Regions from separate parts of the Cryobacterium soli genome, predicted to be linked through region 2. Evidence: predicted binding sites of a transcription regulator. Region 2 holds the regulator's gene; the other holds the start of a gene.

Region 1 (7,786 bases), 910 kb from region 2:
TGCCGAGAACCCGGTGGACTGGCAACCCTGGAGCGCGGCCGCATTCGACGAGGCCAGGGCCAGGGACGTGCCGGTACTCGTGAGCATCGGCTACTCCACCTGCCACTGGTGCCACGTGATGGCTCGAGAGAGCTTCAGCGATCCCGCGATCGCCGCCTACCTCAACGCGAACTTCGTGAGCATCAAGGTGGACCGCGAGGAGCACCCCGACGTGGACGCCAGCTACCTCGCGGCCGCCGGAGCCTTCACGCAGAACCTCGGCTGGCCGTTGAATGTGTTCGTCACCCCGGCCGGCCGGCCGTTCTACGCCGGCACCTATTCACCGCCCGCGCCGATGCCGGGGCACCCGGCGTTCCGGGAGGTGCTCGCCGCCGTGACGGATGCCTGGACCACCCGCCGAGACGCCGTGGAGGACAGCGCCGCCGGGCTGGCCGAGGCCCTCGCCCAGGCGGCGCCCGCCGCGGAAGCCGGCGAGCTGCCCGGCCAGGACCGGCTCGCCGAGAGCGTTGACCTGCTCGCCACCGCCGAGGACCCGGTCTATGGCGGCTTCGGCGGCGCCCCCAAGTTTCCGGCCTCACCCGCCCTGGCGCTGCTGCTCGACCGCGACGACGGGCGCGACCTTGCCCTGCGCACCCTCAAACGGCTGGGTGCCACACCCCTCCGCGACCCCGTGGAGGGCGGGTTCTTCCGCTACGCCGTCAACCGGGACTGGAGCGAGCCGCACTACGAGCGGATGCTCTACGACAACGCCCAACTGCTCGAGCTGTACACCCGGGCCTGGATGCTCACCGGTGACGCGTGGGCCCGACTGGTGAGCGAGGGGCTGGTGCGGTTCCTCGGCGAGGTGTTGCAGCTGCCCGGCGGCGGCTTCGCCAGCGCCCAGGACTCGGAGAGCACCGTGGACGGGGTACGCGTGGAGGGCGGCTACTACGCCCTCGACGAAGACACCAGGCACGAGCAGGTTCCGCCGGCGCTCGACACCAAGATGCTCACCGGCTGGAACGGCCTCGCGATCGGCGCTCTCGCGCTCGCCGGGTCGGCCTTCGGTGACGACATCGCGCTCACCCTGGCCCGCCGTGCGGCGGACCGGTTGCTGCAGCTGCACCGGAGGGAGGACGGCGCTCTGGTGCGCGCATCCATCGACGGTCGGCTCTCGAGCGCCGTGGCCACGCTCGAGGACTACGGCATGTTGGCGGCCGGTCTACTCGACCTCGCCACGGCGACGGGCGAGGTGAGCTACGCGGTGGCGGCGCGCGAGCTCGTCGACCGCACCCTGCCCGACCCCGCGTCGGTGGTCTTCGTCGCACCGGAGGGCGCTGACCCGGTGCTCACCGGCCACGGCCTCGACCTGGCGACCGACCCCTCCGAGGGGGCCTACCCGTCGGGGCTCAGCGCCGTCGCGGCCGCGGCCTGGCGGCTGTACCTGGTCACCGGGGCGGCCCGGTACCGCCAGGCGGCCACCGCGGCGATGGTGCGTCTGGTGGGCGCGGGCAGTCTCAACCCGCTCGCGTTCGGTGCCGCCCTGCGCCTGGTCAACGCGCTCACCTCGCCCGTGCGGCAGCTGGTGGTGGTGACCCCGGCCAGCACGCCCGGCGCGGGTGTCACCCCGCCCGGTGGCCTGGTCGACACGGCGCGGCGCCGGAACGGCCTGGTGGCCGTCGTCACCGAGGAACAGGGGCGCGAGTGGGCGGCGGCCGGCTTCGAGCTGTTCGCCGATCGCGGCGTGCGCGATGGCGTGCCCACGGCCTACCAGTGCCGCGATTTCGTCTGCCGACTACCCGTCACGCAGGCCGCTGACCTGGTCTGACCGGCCTCTTCGGACCGTCCGGAACCTCGTCCCGGCGCGGGTCGCCAGGGTGCGTCGTGCACGACGTACACTAGGTCTTACGACACTGTTCCCAGCGGGCTTCAAGCCCGGCCTGGTTCGGTGCGGGGGATGCCCGGGAGACCCGGGCGCACATTCCGGGGCCTGGCGCATGGATGCCCGCCCAACGGAGCTCCCTCTCGACGACCTGTTACGAATCACCGCATCTCCCTCGCAGCCCGACTGCACCCGTTGCCCGTTCCACGCTATTGCTCCAAGGAGGACCATGGCTCGCTTTGACCGCACCGACTCCGCACGACACGCTCGCAACGCCTCAGGCCGCGGCTTCTCCGAGGCCCAGCCGGCACCCTTCGACGAACCGGCTCCCGATACCGCGTCCATGCCCATCCTCTCGCTGAGCAACGAACCCGAATTGGTGCTGCTGTCCCTCGACGAGCGCACCCGCCGCTTCGACCGCGACGACGTCGTCGTACGGAAGGGCGAGATCGCCCTGATCAACGGGCACTTCACGCCGCACGAGTCCATGGTCATCGACCTTCTCGCCCTGAGCAATGCCCTCGACGCCGCCGGCATCGACTACCTGCTCGTGCGCGGCGACCACGACCGTCCGGTCATCGCGGTGAACCGCAAGCGACGCAAGCAGATCAGCAAGATCCTCGGCGCGGCCTTCGCTGACGCCCCCTTCTACATCAAGCCGCTCGACAACGACGAGGCCCGGGCCGGGCTGCTCGCCGACGGTGCCCTCGCGCAGCTGCGCAAGTCCGACGTCTTCCGCGCCTACCAGCCGCGCATCGAACCCATCGGCCGGCTCCGCTACGGCGCCGAGACCGCCTTCCAGCTCGAGCTCTGGACCTTCGGCGAAGACGAGATCATCGCCCCCGTCGAGAACGTCTTGATGCGGAAGCGCCTGCCCCGCTCCGAGGCGCGCGAGACCACTGTCGAGATGTTCGGCCGCAGCTGGCGCACCCTGCAGAACATGTTCGACGACCTCGTGAGTGACATCAGCTTCGACATCGACCTGGTCTTCTCCTGGGTCGACGGTTCGTCCAGCGACTTCCAGAAGGCCCGCGCTGCGCGCATGAAGGGCTACGTCGTCGGCTCCGGTGACGAGTCCGAGGCCCGGTTCCGCCAGATCGACGAGCTCAAGTACGCCCTGCGCAGCGTCTACATGTTCGCGCCGTGGGTACGCCGCATCTTCATCGCCACCGACTCGCCGGCCCCCGAGTGGCTCGTCGACCACCCCCGGGTGACGATCATGAACAGCGAAGACTTCTTCCCCGACACCAGCGTGCTGCCCACGCACAACTCGCACGCCGTCGAAAGCCAGCTGCACCACATCCCGGGTATCGCCGAACACTTCATCTACTCCAACGACGACATGTTCTTCGGCCGCCCGGTGGGCCCGGAGCTGTTCTACTCGCCCGGCGGCATCACCAAGTTCGTCGAGGCGGCCACCCGCATCGGCCTGGGCGACAACGACCCGAGCCGCAGCGGCTTCGAGAACGCCGCGCGGGTCAACCGGGCGCTGCTGCGCGAACGCTTCGGCAAGGTCACCACCCGGCACCTCGAGCACACGCCGGCGCCGCTGCGCAAGAGCGTCATGTTCGAGCTGGAGGCCGAGTTCCCCGAGGACTTCCGGCGCACCATGGCCAGCCGGTTCCGCTCCGCCACCGACATCTCGGTGACGAACTCGCTCTACCACTACTACGCCCTGGCCACCGGCCGGGCGGTGGAGCAGACCCAGGCGCGTTCGCTCTACGTGGAGACCACCCTCAAGCTGGCCCTGCGCCAGATGAGCAAGCTGCTCAAGCGCCGCGACCAGGACATGTTCTGCCTCAACGACGGCAGCTTCCCCGAGATCTCCGACGAGGTGCGCACCGAGGCCGTCACCGATTTCCTCGAACGCTACTTCCCGATCGTGGCACCGTGGGAACGCGAAAGCGTCATCGCGGAGAGCCAGCACGGCGAGGACACCCTCATCGAGAGCGTCCTCGGCACCGGCTCCGCCGCGATGGCGGGCGACGTCAGCGCAGAACCGGGATCGGCCTGGTCATTGGCGGCTCGCGGTACGCGGGCAGAGACCCAGCAGGCATGATCTCGATACCGGATGCGGCCAGTCGGCGGGCGCTTTCGGCCGGGTCGATGTAGTCGAGAGCTTCGTACTCGCCCAGCGGCACCACCGAGTGCAGCACAGTGTCTGCGTAGACGTGCACGAGGTTGAACGCCCGGGCGCCGTCGCGGCCGCGGGTGCCGCCCACGGGAACGTTGAGGTCCTGCGTGTAGCAGGTGGCCGAGGCCACCGACACAGGGATGCCGGCGAAGGTCGCCGTGGACGAGTAGTGCAGGTGCCCGGCCAGGATGCTTCGCACATCCGTGCCGCGCAGCACCTGCGCGAGGCTGGCCTGGTCGCGCAGCTCCACCGACACCGACAGGTCGAGCATGCTCGGTACGGGCGGGTGGTGCATGGCGAGAATGGTGCCGTCCGGCGCCGGGAAGCTGAGCTGTTCGCTGAGCCACTCGAGTTGGCGTTCGGAGATCTCGCCGTAGTGGCTGCCCGGAACCGTGGTGTCGAACGTGATGATCCGCAGCCCGCCGACGTAGTCGACGTGGTCGATCGGCGCGAGGCTGGGCTCCTGGCCGAGCAACTCGGTGCGGAAGTTCGCCCGGTTGTCGTGGTTGCCCATCACCCACAGCACCTTGGCGCCGAGACGGGCGGCCGCGGGCTCCACAATGCCGCGCAGTTGCGCATAGGCATGCGGTTCGCCCTTGTCGGCCAGGTCGCCGGTGATGATGATGGCGTCTGGCCTGCTGCCCGACGCCTCCACATCCGCAAACAACCGTTGCACGTGTGCGGCACTGTCCACGCTGCCGTAGAGACGATTGCCGTCTGCGAGCAGGTGCGTGTCGCTGAGGTGGAGAAGGAAATAATCCGGCCTGGGGTATTCGGCCGTTCGAATGCTCACGGAGCTTCCATTCGTTTGGTACTTAGGCACTTTACGGGGATTGCGCTGCGGATGCTACAAATTCAGTCGATCAGAGAAATATGAACATAGCGTGTACAACACGCGAAAAGACAGGACCCGGAGGGAATTCCCTCCGGGTCCGTGGGTCGACCGGGCGTATCCGGCGTCTTACTTCTCCAGGTGTTTCTCGCCTTCCTTCACCGTCAGGGTCTCCTGCTGGTCGGCGTTCTCGGTGCTCACCTCGATCTTGCGGGGCTTGGCCGCCTCGCTCACGGGGATGGTCACCGACAGCACGCCGTTGGCGTACTTCGCGCTGATGTTGTCGAGGTCGATGCCCTGGCCCAGGTTCAACTGGCGCAGGAACGACCCCGCGGTGCGCTCCCGAGTGAGCCACTTCACGTTGTCGTGGCTGGCCAGGGTGCGCTCGCCCCGGATGGTGAGCAACTGCCCGTCCACATCGATGTCGACGGATCCGGGGTCGATGCCGGGCATGTCGGCGTCCAGCACGTAAACGTCACCGGACCGGTACAGGTCCATGGGCATCACCCGCGGGCCGCGCACATCCATCAGGGCGCCGGCGACGCGATCCAGTTCGCGGAAGGGATCGTAGTTCATGGCCATGTTCAACTCACTTTCTTCGATATCGTCGGCACGGGCCTGCTGGCCCGGCCGGGGGTTCCAAACTTGAGTCCAGTCGACTCAACTACAACTATTATTTGACACGATCTCACGGCTCGCAACCCGTGCGCGGACCCGTTCAGCGAAGTCTCAGCCGCGCCTGCGGGCACGGTGAACCACCGGATGCGCTCCGGGAGAATGCCACCATCCAGCGGTCAGGGGTGGGTGAGGCCGGGCGTCGTAGACGGCAGTACCGGGGTCTCGCCCTCGCCGTGCTCGTACGGTTCGCCGTGCTCGTTGCTGGCGGTCACTGCGCGACGGCGCTCCGATTCGAAGTCGCCCTCCAGCCCGGGAAAGCCGCCGCGGTCGCGGGGGTCGTCGGGCTCCTGACGCCGCACGGCCGCGCGGTCGGCGCGCTCCTGCTTCGTCTTCTTACTGAACATATTCCGACGCTACGCCGCCGGTATCGCCTGTCAAGGGGCGGCCGGCACGACGTCGCATGCAGGACTCGTGCACGGCCCTTTCACGGTTCACTCATGCTCGCGTGGGACAGTAGAGGGTGTCTTCGACCTCCCGCCTCACGCCCGCTCGTTACGTGGGCGCCGCTGTGCTGTGCGCCGTGGCATTCCTCGCGCTGTACCTGTTCTTCGTGCGTGATGAGACCGGGCAGGCCATCGACCAGCTGGCCTTCAACGGAGCCGAGAATGAGACCACGGGCACCGAGGTCACCCTGAGCCTGCTGGATCTGATCCCCTCCGTGATGGTCGGCGTCGGGGCCGTCGTGAGCCTCGCCATCGCCGCCGTGCGCCGGGCCTGGTTCCCACTTTTCGTGGCCGTCGGCAGCGCCATGGCCGCGGTGATCACCACCCAGCTGCTTAAGAACATCGTCCTCACCCGGCCGGACCTCGGCGTGGAGGGCTATGTGTCCAACTCATTCCCGTCCGGGCATACGACGGTGGCGGCGGCCTCCGCTCTCGTGGTGTTCCTCGTGGCGAGCCCGCACACGCGCTGGCTCGCGGGCACGATCGGCGCCGCCTTCGCGGTGGCGGCGGGCGTCTCCACCCTGGTCAGCCTGTGGCACCGACCCAGTGACGTGATCGCCGCCCTGCTCGTGGTGTCGTTCTGGGGATGCGTCGGCGGCGCCGTGCTCACCAGGGCCGGCGGCCGACAACGCGCCGCCCGCACGCCCACCCCCGCGCAGGTGGGCCTGCGCCTGCAGACCTGGATCGCCGTGCTGGCCGCGATCGTCACCGCCGTGGCCGTGGGGATCGGCGCGACCGGCGCGTTCGGCACCTCCGCCGCCCCGGCCGCTTACCTCGGCGCGGTCACCGCCATCGTCGCCGTGGGATTCGCGCTGGCCATCACCGCGACCCGGCTCTTCGACCGGCTGCCGTAACCGTCGGGCCAAGTCCCGGGCGGGCGCATCCGTTCGCGCCGCGCCGCGCCAGGGGGGTGTGCGGCCACGAAAGTGCGTGTAACACTGGGGCATGGCCGTCACGCTGAGAGCGCTCCAGACCGTTGTACCGCCCACCGTGCTTGTGCAGGAGCAGGTGCGGGACATTTTCGCCGCCCAACCGGGCCTGAGCCGGTTGGCCCAGCGGTTGGTCACGGCATCCTTCAATCTTTCGGGCATCGACACCCGGCATACCGTGATCGAGGAACTCACCCTCGACTCCACCGTGGCCGAGCCGCAGTTCTTCGACGCCGCCACGCAACGGCTGCTCATGCCGGGCACCCGGGTGCGCAACGAGCTCTACATCGAGCAGGCCACGAAGCTGTTCGTGGAGGCCGGCCGCCGGGCCATCAACGCGTGCCCTGGGCTGGAGGCCTCCGACATCACCCACGTCGTGACCGTGTCCTGCACGGGCTTCTACGCGCCAGGCCCCGACTACATGCTCGTGCGCGAGCTGGGCCTGGCGCCATCGACGCAGCGCTATCACCTGGGCTTCATGGGATGCTACGCGGCGATGCCGGCGTTGCGCACGGCCAAGCAGTTCGTGGAGGCCGACCCGAACGCCGTGGTGCTCGTAGTCAGCGCAGAGCTGTGCTCGTTGCACCTGCGCACCTCGAGCGACCCCGACACCATCGTGGCGTCGTCCCTCTTCTCGGATGGCGCGGCCGCCGGCATCGTGAGCAGCCGCCCGCCGGCCGCCGGTGAGAACGCCCTCAACCTCGACCACTTCGAGACCGTGATCACGCCCGTGGGGGAGGGCGACATGGCCTGGAAGATCGGCGACGAGGGGTTCGAGATGATCCTCAGCTCCTACGTGCCGCACATCATCGACGAGCACATCGAGTCGGCGCTCGCGCCGCTGTTCGGCCGGGACGAGTCCCTCACCCGGGCACTGGCCGCGGGCGTGGTCGCCGAGGCCGGAGCGGT
Region 2 (7,786 bases):
GCTCGTGAGCGCGCATTCCACCCGTTCCTGACCATCCGTTTGACCAGATTGGACACCGTATGAAGACCCGTCAACTCGGCGACCGCACCGTGAGTTCCATCGGCCTGGGCGGCATGCCCATGTCGATCGAGGGCCGGCCAGACGAGGCCCGCTCCATCGCCACCATCCACGCCGCCCTCGAGGAGGGCGTGACCCTGATCGACACGGCGGATGCGTACCACCTGCACGCCGACGAGGTCGGCCACAACGAGTCGCTCATCGCCCGCGCCCTTGCATCCTGGGGCGGCGACACCTCGCAGGTGGTCGTGGCCACCAAGGGCGGGCACCTGCGCCCCGGCGACGGCAGCTGGTACGTCGACGGGCGGCCCGAGTACCTCAAGCAGGCGGCGAAGGCGTCGCTGGCGCGGCTCGGCGGCGACGCCATCGACCTGTACCACCACCACCGGCCCGACCCGGCGGTTCCCTACGCGGATTCCATCGGCGCCATCCGCGACCTGCTCGACGACGGTGTCATCCGCCTCGCCGGCATCTCCAACGCCAACCCGGAGCAGATCCGCGAGGCGTATGAGATCCTCGGCGGCCGGCTGGCCAGTGTACAGAACCAGTACTCGCCGGCGTTCCGCAGCAGCCAGGCCGAGCTGGACCTCTGCACCGAACTCGGTGTCGCGTTCCTGTCCTGGAGCCCGCTGGGCGGCATCAAGTCCGCCGCCGACCTCGGCACCCGGTTCGCCCCGTTCCAGCAGGTGGCGGATGCCCACGGCGTGAGCCCGCAGGTCGTCACGCTGGCCTGGCACCTGGCCGCCTCCCCCCGGGTGATCCCCATTCCCGGGGCGAGCCGGCCGGAGAGCATCCGGGATTCGGCCCACGCGGCCGACCTCACCCTCTCGGCCGAGGAACTGGCCGCGCTCAACGCGGCCTGAACCGCACCGAGCACACCGCATGACCAGCACGGCGGCCGGGAATTCTGTTCCGGCCGCCGTGTTGTCTGTCAGTACAACCGAAACTGGAGCACCCATGACCGCCACCGTTCATCTCACCCTGCAGCTCGACCCGAACGCGCTCGATCGCGCAGCCGCTGTGCTCACCGAGACCCTGACCGCCACCCGCGCCTGGCCCGGTAACGAGGGACTCGAAGTGATCGTGGACGACGCCGACGCGACACACGTGATCGTGGTCGAGACCTGGGCCAACGCGGCCGACCACGCGGCCTACGCCGAGTGGCGCACCACCCCGGAGGGCGTCAACCGGCTCGGCGAGATCCTGGCCGCCCCGCCCGTGAAGACTGTCTTCTCCGAGCGGATCCCGCTGGGCCTCTAGCCCCAGACGGTTGCTCAGGCCGCAGTGCCCACGCGGTCGTCTGCTGCACCGAGGACCTCGGTGCCGGTCCGGGCGGCGGCGACGTCTTCGAGTAGTTGCTCGAGGAACGCCGACGCGGCCGGGCTCGGCTCGTCGGCCACGGCGACGGCCACGGTCCACTCAGGCACGCTGGCCGGCAGCGGCACGGCCACGAGGTCATCCGGCCGCTTCTGCGCGAAACTCGTGGGCACGATCGCCACACCGAGGTTGTATCCCACCAATTCGAGCAGCGGATGCACGTCGTTGACCTCCAGCGCCGCCCGGTACTCGAAGCCGGCCGCGGCGAACGCGCGCCGGGCGAGCATATGCGCGCCCCAGCCGGCCTGGAAGCCGACCAGGGGCTCGGCCCGGAGGGTCTCCAGGTCTACCTCGTCGAGGGACGCGACGGGGTGGTCGGGGTGGCAGAGCACCACCATCTTCTGGCTGCTCAACGGGTGCAGGCGCACCCCGGGCGGGGTGTCGCCTGTCACCACGACCAGGGCAACGTCGGTGGTGCCGCTCGCCACGCCCTCGATGAGCTCGACGGAGCCCACCTGGCGCAGCCGCACCTCAACCCCCTGGTTGGCGGTGCGGAAGCGGGCGAGCTCGGCGGGCAGGTCCACGGAGCCCAGGCACGGCTCGGCGCCCACGGTGAGGCGGCCGCGCATCAGGCCGCGCACCGCGGCGACCGCGTTCTGGGCGGCGGCGGCGCTCGCGAGCGTGCGCAGCGCATCTGCCAGCAGGGCCTGGCCGGCGGCCGTGAGCTCGACCCGGCGGGTGCTGCGGATGAACAGCGACGTGCCCAGCTCGATCTCGAGCGCCCGAATGGACGCGGAGAGCCCCGACTGGGAGATGTGCAGCAGCTCGGCTGCCCGGGTGAAGTGGCGTTCGTCGGCGACCGTCACAAAGTGCTCAAGCTGGCGCAATTCCATTCAGCAATCTTATTACTGAGTGCGGCGGCGATCAGAAGACGGCACGCTGGTCGAGCCCGCTGGTTGAGCCTGTCGAAACCCCCACACGCTGGTCGAGCCTGTCGAGACCGCGGGACTGCTCAGTAGTCGATGCGGCCGGTTCGGTTGTGGAACTCGCCGGTGGGGCCGGTCGGGCCCAGGAGGGCCAGGGCCACCGTCGCATCCGTGCCCTCGGTCACCGTCTGGTGGCCGCCGTGGCGATTGAAGTCCGTGGCGGTGTACCCGGGGTCGCTCACGTTGATGCGGAACGACGGCAGGTTCTTCGCGTACTGCACGGTAAGCGCGATCACCGCGGCCTTCGATGCCGCGTAGGGGATGGCTGGCACCGGGAACTCGTCGTGTCCCTCGGTGCTGAGAAAACGGGCCAGCCGACGCCTGACGCGACGTTGACGATCACCGGATGCGCCGAGCGGCGAAGCGCGGGCAACGCGGCCTGGGTGACGCGCACGATCCCCAGCACATTCGTGTCGAACACCGCGGCCATCGTCTCGGTCGATAGGTCATCGACCCCGAACGAGGTGCCGAGGATGCCGGCGTTGTTGACGAGCACGTCCAGGTCGGGCAGGGAGGCGAACGCGGCGTCGACGCTCGCCTGGTCGGTGACGTCCAGCTGCACGGGGTGGGCGCCCAGCTCACGGGCGGCATCCCCGTTCGCAAGGTCGCGCATCCCGGCGTAGACGGTGTGGCCGGCCTCGATGAGGCGGCGGGCGGTTTCGAGGCCGAGGCTCTTGTTGGCCCCGGTGATGAGTGTGAGTGTCATTGGTCCATGCTGCGGCCCGCACCCGCATTCACCCAGGCACCCCTCGACGGTGGGACTGCGAGTACCACGATGAATCGAGCGGCGCCGGGCAGAATGGGGCCATGAGTGAATTCGCCAGCGTGCTGCGTGCGTGGCGCGACCGCGTGCGGCCAGCGGATGTCGGGCTGCCGGCCGGCGCTGGACGCCGAACTACCGGCCTCCGCCGCGAAGAGCTCGCCGCCCTCGCCGGCGTGAGCGTGGACTACATCGTGCGTCTCGAGCAGGGCCGAGCGGTCAATCCCTCCCCGCAGATGCTGGGCGCCCTGGCTCTCGCCCTGCGCGTGACCCCGGCCGAGCGTGACCACCTCTACCGGGTCGCCGGCGTCGCCCCTCCGGCCCGCGGGACAGTGCCTGAGCACGTGACCCCTGGCGTGCAGCGGATCATCGACAGGCTGGGGGACGTGCCGATGGCTGTGTTCACCGCGTCCCACGACATCCTGCTGTGGAACCCGCTCTGGGCCGCCCTGACCGGCGACCCGTCGCGCTATGTCGGCATCGAACGCAATCTGGTCTGGCGGCATTTCATGTGGGGGCATGAGGGTGTCGAGTTCGACGCCCAGCACGAAGAGGACTTCGCCAGCGACCTCGCGGCTGACCTGCGCACGGCCGTGGGCCGGTACCCGCACGACGGCCAACTGGCGCAGCTGGTGGCCCGGCTGCGTGCCGCGTCGCCCGAATTCGAACGCCGCTGGGGCGAGGCCCGGGTGGCCGAGCACCGCTGGAGCCGGAAAACCGTCACCCGCACCGCGGTCGGGCCCATCACCGTCGACTGCGACGTGATGACGGTGCCCGGCGGCGACCTGCGCATCGTGGTCTACACGGTCGTGCCCGGCAGTGCAGACGAGCAGAAGCTCGACCTGCTGCGGGTCACGGGCCTGCAGTCGCTCACCCCAGCATTCGATGCCACCGGCTCGGCCAGTGAACCCGCCGGTTGAGCTCGTCGAACCCAGGCGACGTACGACGACAGGCCGGCTCACGAGGTCTCGACGAGCTCGACCGACGAGACGGGCGCGAATACACGCCGGATCGGGTCGCTATTTGTCGAGGGGGCGCCAGATCACGATCTGGTTGGAGCGGCGGGTGCGGGTTCCCGCGCGCATCGAGATGACCTCGCCGGCGGAGCCGGCCGCGAAGACACGGCGGCCCGGCCGGTTGAGCAGTTCGTCGGCCAGGGCGGCCTCGAGGTCGCCCACCCGGTTCCGCAGTGAACGCACGGTGTCCTCTAACGCGAGAATGCGCCGGATGCCTTCCAGGCTCACGCCCTCAGCGCCCAGGTCGGCGATCTCCCGCAGCCGGGCCACGTCGCGCATTGAATAGCGGCGCGAGCGGCCCGGCGTGCGGTCGGGGCTGACGAGGCCCAGGCGGTCGTATTGCCGCAGGGTTTGCGGGTGCATCCCGGCAAGCTCTGCGGCGGTACTGATCACGAAGACCCGGGTGTTCTCATCCATCGGCGTTCGTTACCCCTTGGCCCGGGCGATGAGTTCGTCGCGCGGGTTCTCCTTGGGCAGGGCCTCGTTGAAGGCGAGGAGTTTCTCCTCGGCGTCCTTCGAGAGGTGCGACGGCACGGCCACCTGGACTACGGCGAGCAGGTCGCCGGTGCCCTTCGGCGTGACGACGCCGCGGCCCTTGACCCGGAGTACCCGGCCACTGGGGGTGCCGGGGGCCACGCGCAGCTTCACCGGGGGCCCGCCGAGGGTGGGCACCTCGATGGTGGCGCCGAGAGCGGCCTCGACGAAGGTCACCGGCACGTTCACGCGCAGGTTCAGACCCTCACGCTCGAAGACCGGGTGCTTGCGCACGGTCACGGTGAGCACGATGTCTCCGGGCTCGCCGCCATCCGGGCTGGGTTGCCCCTGCCCGCGCAGCTTGATCTTCTGGCCGTCGGCGACGCCCGCGGGGATCTTGACCTTGATCGGCCGACCCTCCTGCGTCTGCAGGGTGATCTGATCGCCGTGGGTGGCGGTGATGAAGTCGACCGTGGTGGACGCGATGACGTCGCGGCCCTTGCTGGGGCCGCCGAAACCGCGGTAGCCGCCGCTCGGCGTGCCGAACCGGCCACCGGCAGCGCCGGCGCCCTGTCCGCCACGGCCGAACATGCCACCGAGGATGTCATCGAAGCCGGCCTGCTCATAGGAGTAGCCCTGTTGCCGGGCTCCCCCGCCGAACATGCCGCCGAAGACGTCGTCGAACCCACCCTGCTGGCCACCCTGGCCAGGGGCGGTGAAGCGAGCTCCACCGCCCATGGCGCGCACGGCGTCGTACTCCTTGCGCTGTTCGGGGTCACCGATCACCGAGTGGGCCTCGCTGATCTCCTTGAACTTCGCCTCCGCTGCGGGGTTGCCCGGGTTGGAGTCGGGGTGGTACTTCCGCGCGAGCTTGCGGTACGCCTTCTTCAGGTCGGCGGCGGAGACGTCTTTCGAGACCCCGAGAACCTTGTAGAAGTCCTTGTCGAACCAGTCCTGGCTAGCCATCGCTCGGTACCTGCACGACGACCTTGGCGACCCGCAGCAGCGAGGAACCGAGGTAGTAGCCGGTCTCGACGACATCGCCGACGGTTTCCACCTCGACGTCCGGGCTGGGCTGCTGGAAGATGGCCTCGTGCACGGTGGGGTCGAAGACGTCGCCGACCGAACCGTACGGCTTGAGGCCGATGCGCTCGGTGCTGGCGCGCAGCTTCGCCGCGATGGTCGCGAAAGCGGTGTCGCCCTCGAGGTCGCCGTGCTTCTCCGCCCGGTACAGGTCGTCGAGCACCGGCAGCAGCACCTTGACGACCTCTCCGGTGACGCGCTCGCGCTCGATCTCGCGGTTCGCCTCGGTGCGCTTACGGTAGTTCGCGTACTCGGCGGTGACCCGCTTGAGGTCGGCGAGGTGCTCGTTCGAGGGATCGTTGGCTTCGAGGTTGGCCGCGTCCAGGATGTCCTGCACGGTCAGCTCGTCCTCTTCGATGCCCTCGGCGCTCGCGGCGTCGGGCGTCTCGCCCTGCTTCACCTCGGACGCCTCGGTCGCACCGACCGCGGCGGCCAGCTCGGCCTCCGCGTCCGTCGCGGCGTCGGACCCGCCCGCCGCGGAGGCGCCCGAGTCGGGCGCTCCCGCAGCAGAGGCGGATTCTTCTTCGGGACGGTTCTCGTCCGGGCGCTTGGAGTCGCCCATTACTTCTTCGCTTCGTCCTCGTCGTCGACAACCTCGGCGTCGACAACGTCTTCGTCGGTCTTGCCGGCGTCAGCGGGCTCGGCGTTCTCGGACGCGCCGGACGCGGCATCCGCCTGGCTGGAGGCGTAGATGGCCTCGCCGAGCTTGCCCTGGCTCTCGTTGAGCTTGTCGAACGCGGTCTTCACTGCGTCGTCGTCGTCTCCGGCGAGAGCGGACTTGAGAGCGTCGACGTCGCCCTGCACCTCGGTCTTGACGTCCTCGGGCAGCTTGTCGTCGTTCTCCTTGATCAGCTTCTCGATCGAGTAAGCGAGCTGCTCGGCCGTGTTGCGGGTCTCGGCGGCTTCACGGCGACGCTTGTCTTCTGCGGCGTGCTCTTCACCCTCGCGCACCATGCGCTCGATGTCTTCCTTGCCCAGCGCGGTGCCGCCGGTGATGGTCATCGACTGCTCCTTGCCGGTGCCCTTGTCCTTGGCGGACACGTGCACGATGCCGTTGGCGTCGAGGTCGAAGGTGACCTCGACCTGCGGGATGCCGCGCGGCGCCGGCGCGATGCCGGTGAGCTCGAAGGTGCCCAGGTTCTTGTTGTCGCGGGTGAACTCGCGCTCGCCCTGGAAGACCTGGATGGCCACGGACGGCTGGTTGTCGTCGGCCGTGGTGAAGGTCTCGCTGCGCTTGGTGGGGATGGCAGTGTTGCGCTCGATGAGGCGCGTCATGATGCCGCCCTTGGTCTCGATGCCGAGGCTGAGCGGGGTGACGTCGATGAGCAGAACGTCCTTGCGCTCGCCCTTCAGCACACCGGCCTGGAGGGCGGCGCCGACGGCGACGACCTCGTCGGGGTTGACACCCTTGTTAGGGTCCTTGCCACCGGTCTCGCTCTTGACGAGCTCGTACACGGCGGGCATCCGGGTGGAGCCACCGACGAGAACGACGTGCGCGATGTCCTCGACCTTGACGCCGGCCTCACGGATGACGTCCTGGAACGGCTTCTTGGTGCGGTCGAGCAGGTCTTCGGTCATCTTCTCGAACTGGGCGCGGGTGAGCGTCTCGTCGAGGTTGGCCGGGCCGTTCTCCGTGAGGGAGAGGTAGGGCAGCTGGATGCTGGTGGACATGCTCGAGGAAAGTTCCTTCTTGGCCTGCTCCGCGGCTTCCTTGAGGCGCTGCTTGGCGATCTTGTCCTTGGAGACGTCGACGCCGGTGGTTTCCTTGAACTTCTTGATCAGGTGGTCCACGATGCGCTGGTCCCAGTCGTCGCCGCCGAGGCGGTTGTCACCGGCGGTCGAACGCACCTGGATGGTGGAGAACTCGTCGTCCTTGCCCACCTCGAGGAGGGAGACGTCGAAGGTTCCGCCACCGAGGTCGAAGACCAGGATGAGCTCGTCTTCCTTACCGCGGTCCAGGCCGTAGGCCAGGGCGGCCGCGGTGGGCTCGTTGATGATGCGCAGCACGTTGAGGCCGGCGATCTCGCCGGCTTCCTTCGTGGCCTGACGCTCGGCGTCGTTGAAGTAGGCGGGAACTGTGATGACGGCATCCG

The links. Region 2 encodes HspR, which represses chaperone genes until heat shock. Its sites were predicted from a motif close to AAGTTGAGTCNNNNNGACTCAACTT; they were not measured.
Region 1: the regulator HspR is predicted to act here: its motif matches at 5,470-5,494, upstream of DOE79_RS17335 (Hsp20/alpha crystallin family protein).

Annotation. Positions count from the first base shown of each region.
Region 1 is NZ_CP030033.1:3,724,230-3,732,015, forward strand. It holds gene DOE79_RS17320 (thioredoxin domain-containing protein) at 1-1,807, shown strand, start outside; gene DOE79_RS17325 (stealth family protein) at 2,205-3,920, shown strand; gene DOE79_RS17330 (phosphodiesterase) at 3,850-4,788, opposite strand; gene DOE79_RS17335 (Hsp20/alpha crystallin family protein) at 4,957-5,409, opposite strand; gene DOE79_RS17340 (hypothetical protein) at 5,622-5,849, opposite strand; gene DOE79_RS17345 (phosphatase PAP2 family protein) at 5,966-6,802, shown strand; gene DOE79_RS17350 (type III polyketide synthase) at 6,894-7,786, shown strand, end outside.
Region 2 is NZ_CP030033.1:2,814,582-2,822,367, reverse strand. It holds gene DOE79_RS13090 (NAD-dependent epimerase/dehydratase family protein) at 1-31, shown strand, start outside; gene DOE79_RS13085 (aldo/keto reductase) at 60-920, shown strand; gene DOE79_RS13080 (putative quinol monooxygenase) at 1,015-1,317, shown strand; gene DOE79_RS13075 (LysR family transcriptional regulator) at 1,332-2,267, opposite strand; gene DOE79_RS20915 (Rossmann-fold NAD(P)-binding domain-containing protein) at 2,387-2,632, opposite strand; gene DOE79_RS13070 (SDR family NAD(P)-dependent oxidoreductase) at 2,593-3,066, opposite strand; gene DOE79_RS13065 (helix-turn-helix transcriptional regulator) at 3,168-4,040, shown strand; gene DOE79_RS13060 (heat shock protein transcriptional repressor HspR) at 4,140-4,553, opposite strand; gene DOE79_RS13055 (DnaJ C-terminal domain-containing protein) at 4,563-5,576, opposite strand; gene DOE79_RS13050 (nucleotide exchange factor GrpE) at 5,569-6,255, opposite strand; gene dnaK (molecular chaperone DnaK) at 6,255-7,786, opposite strand, start outside.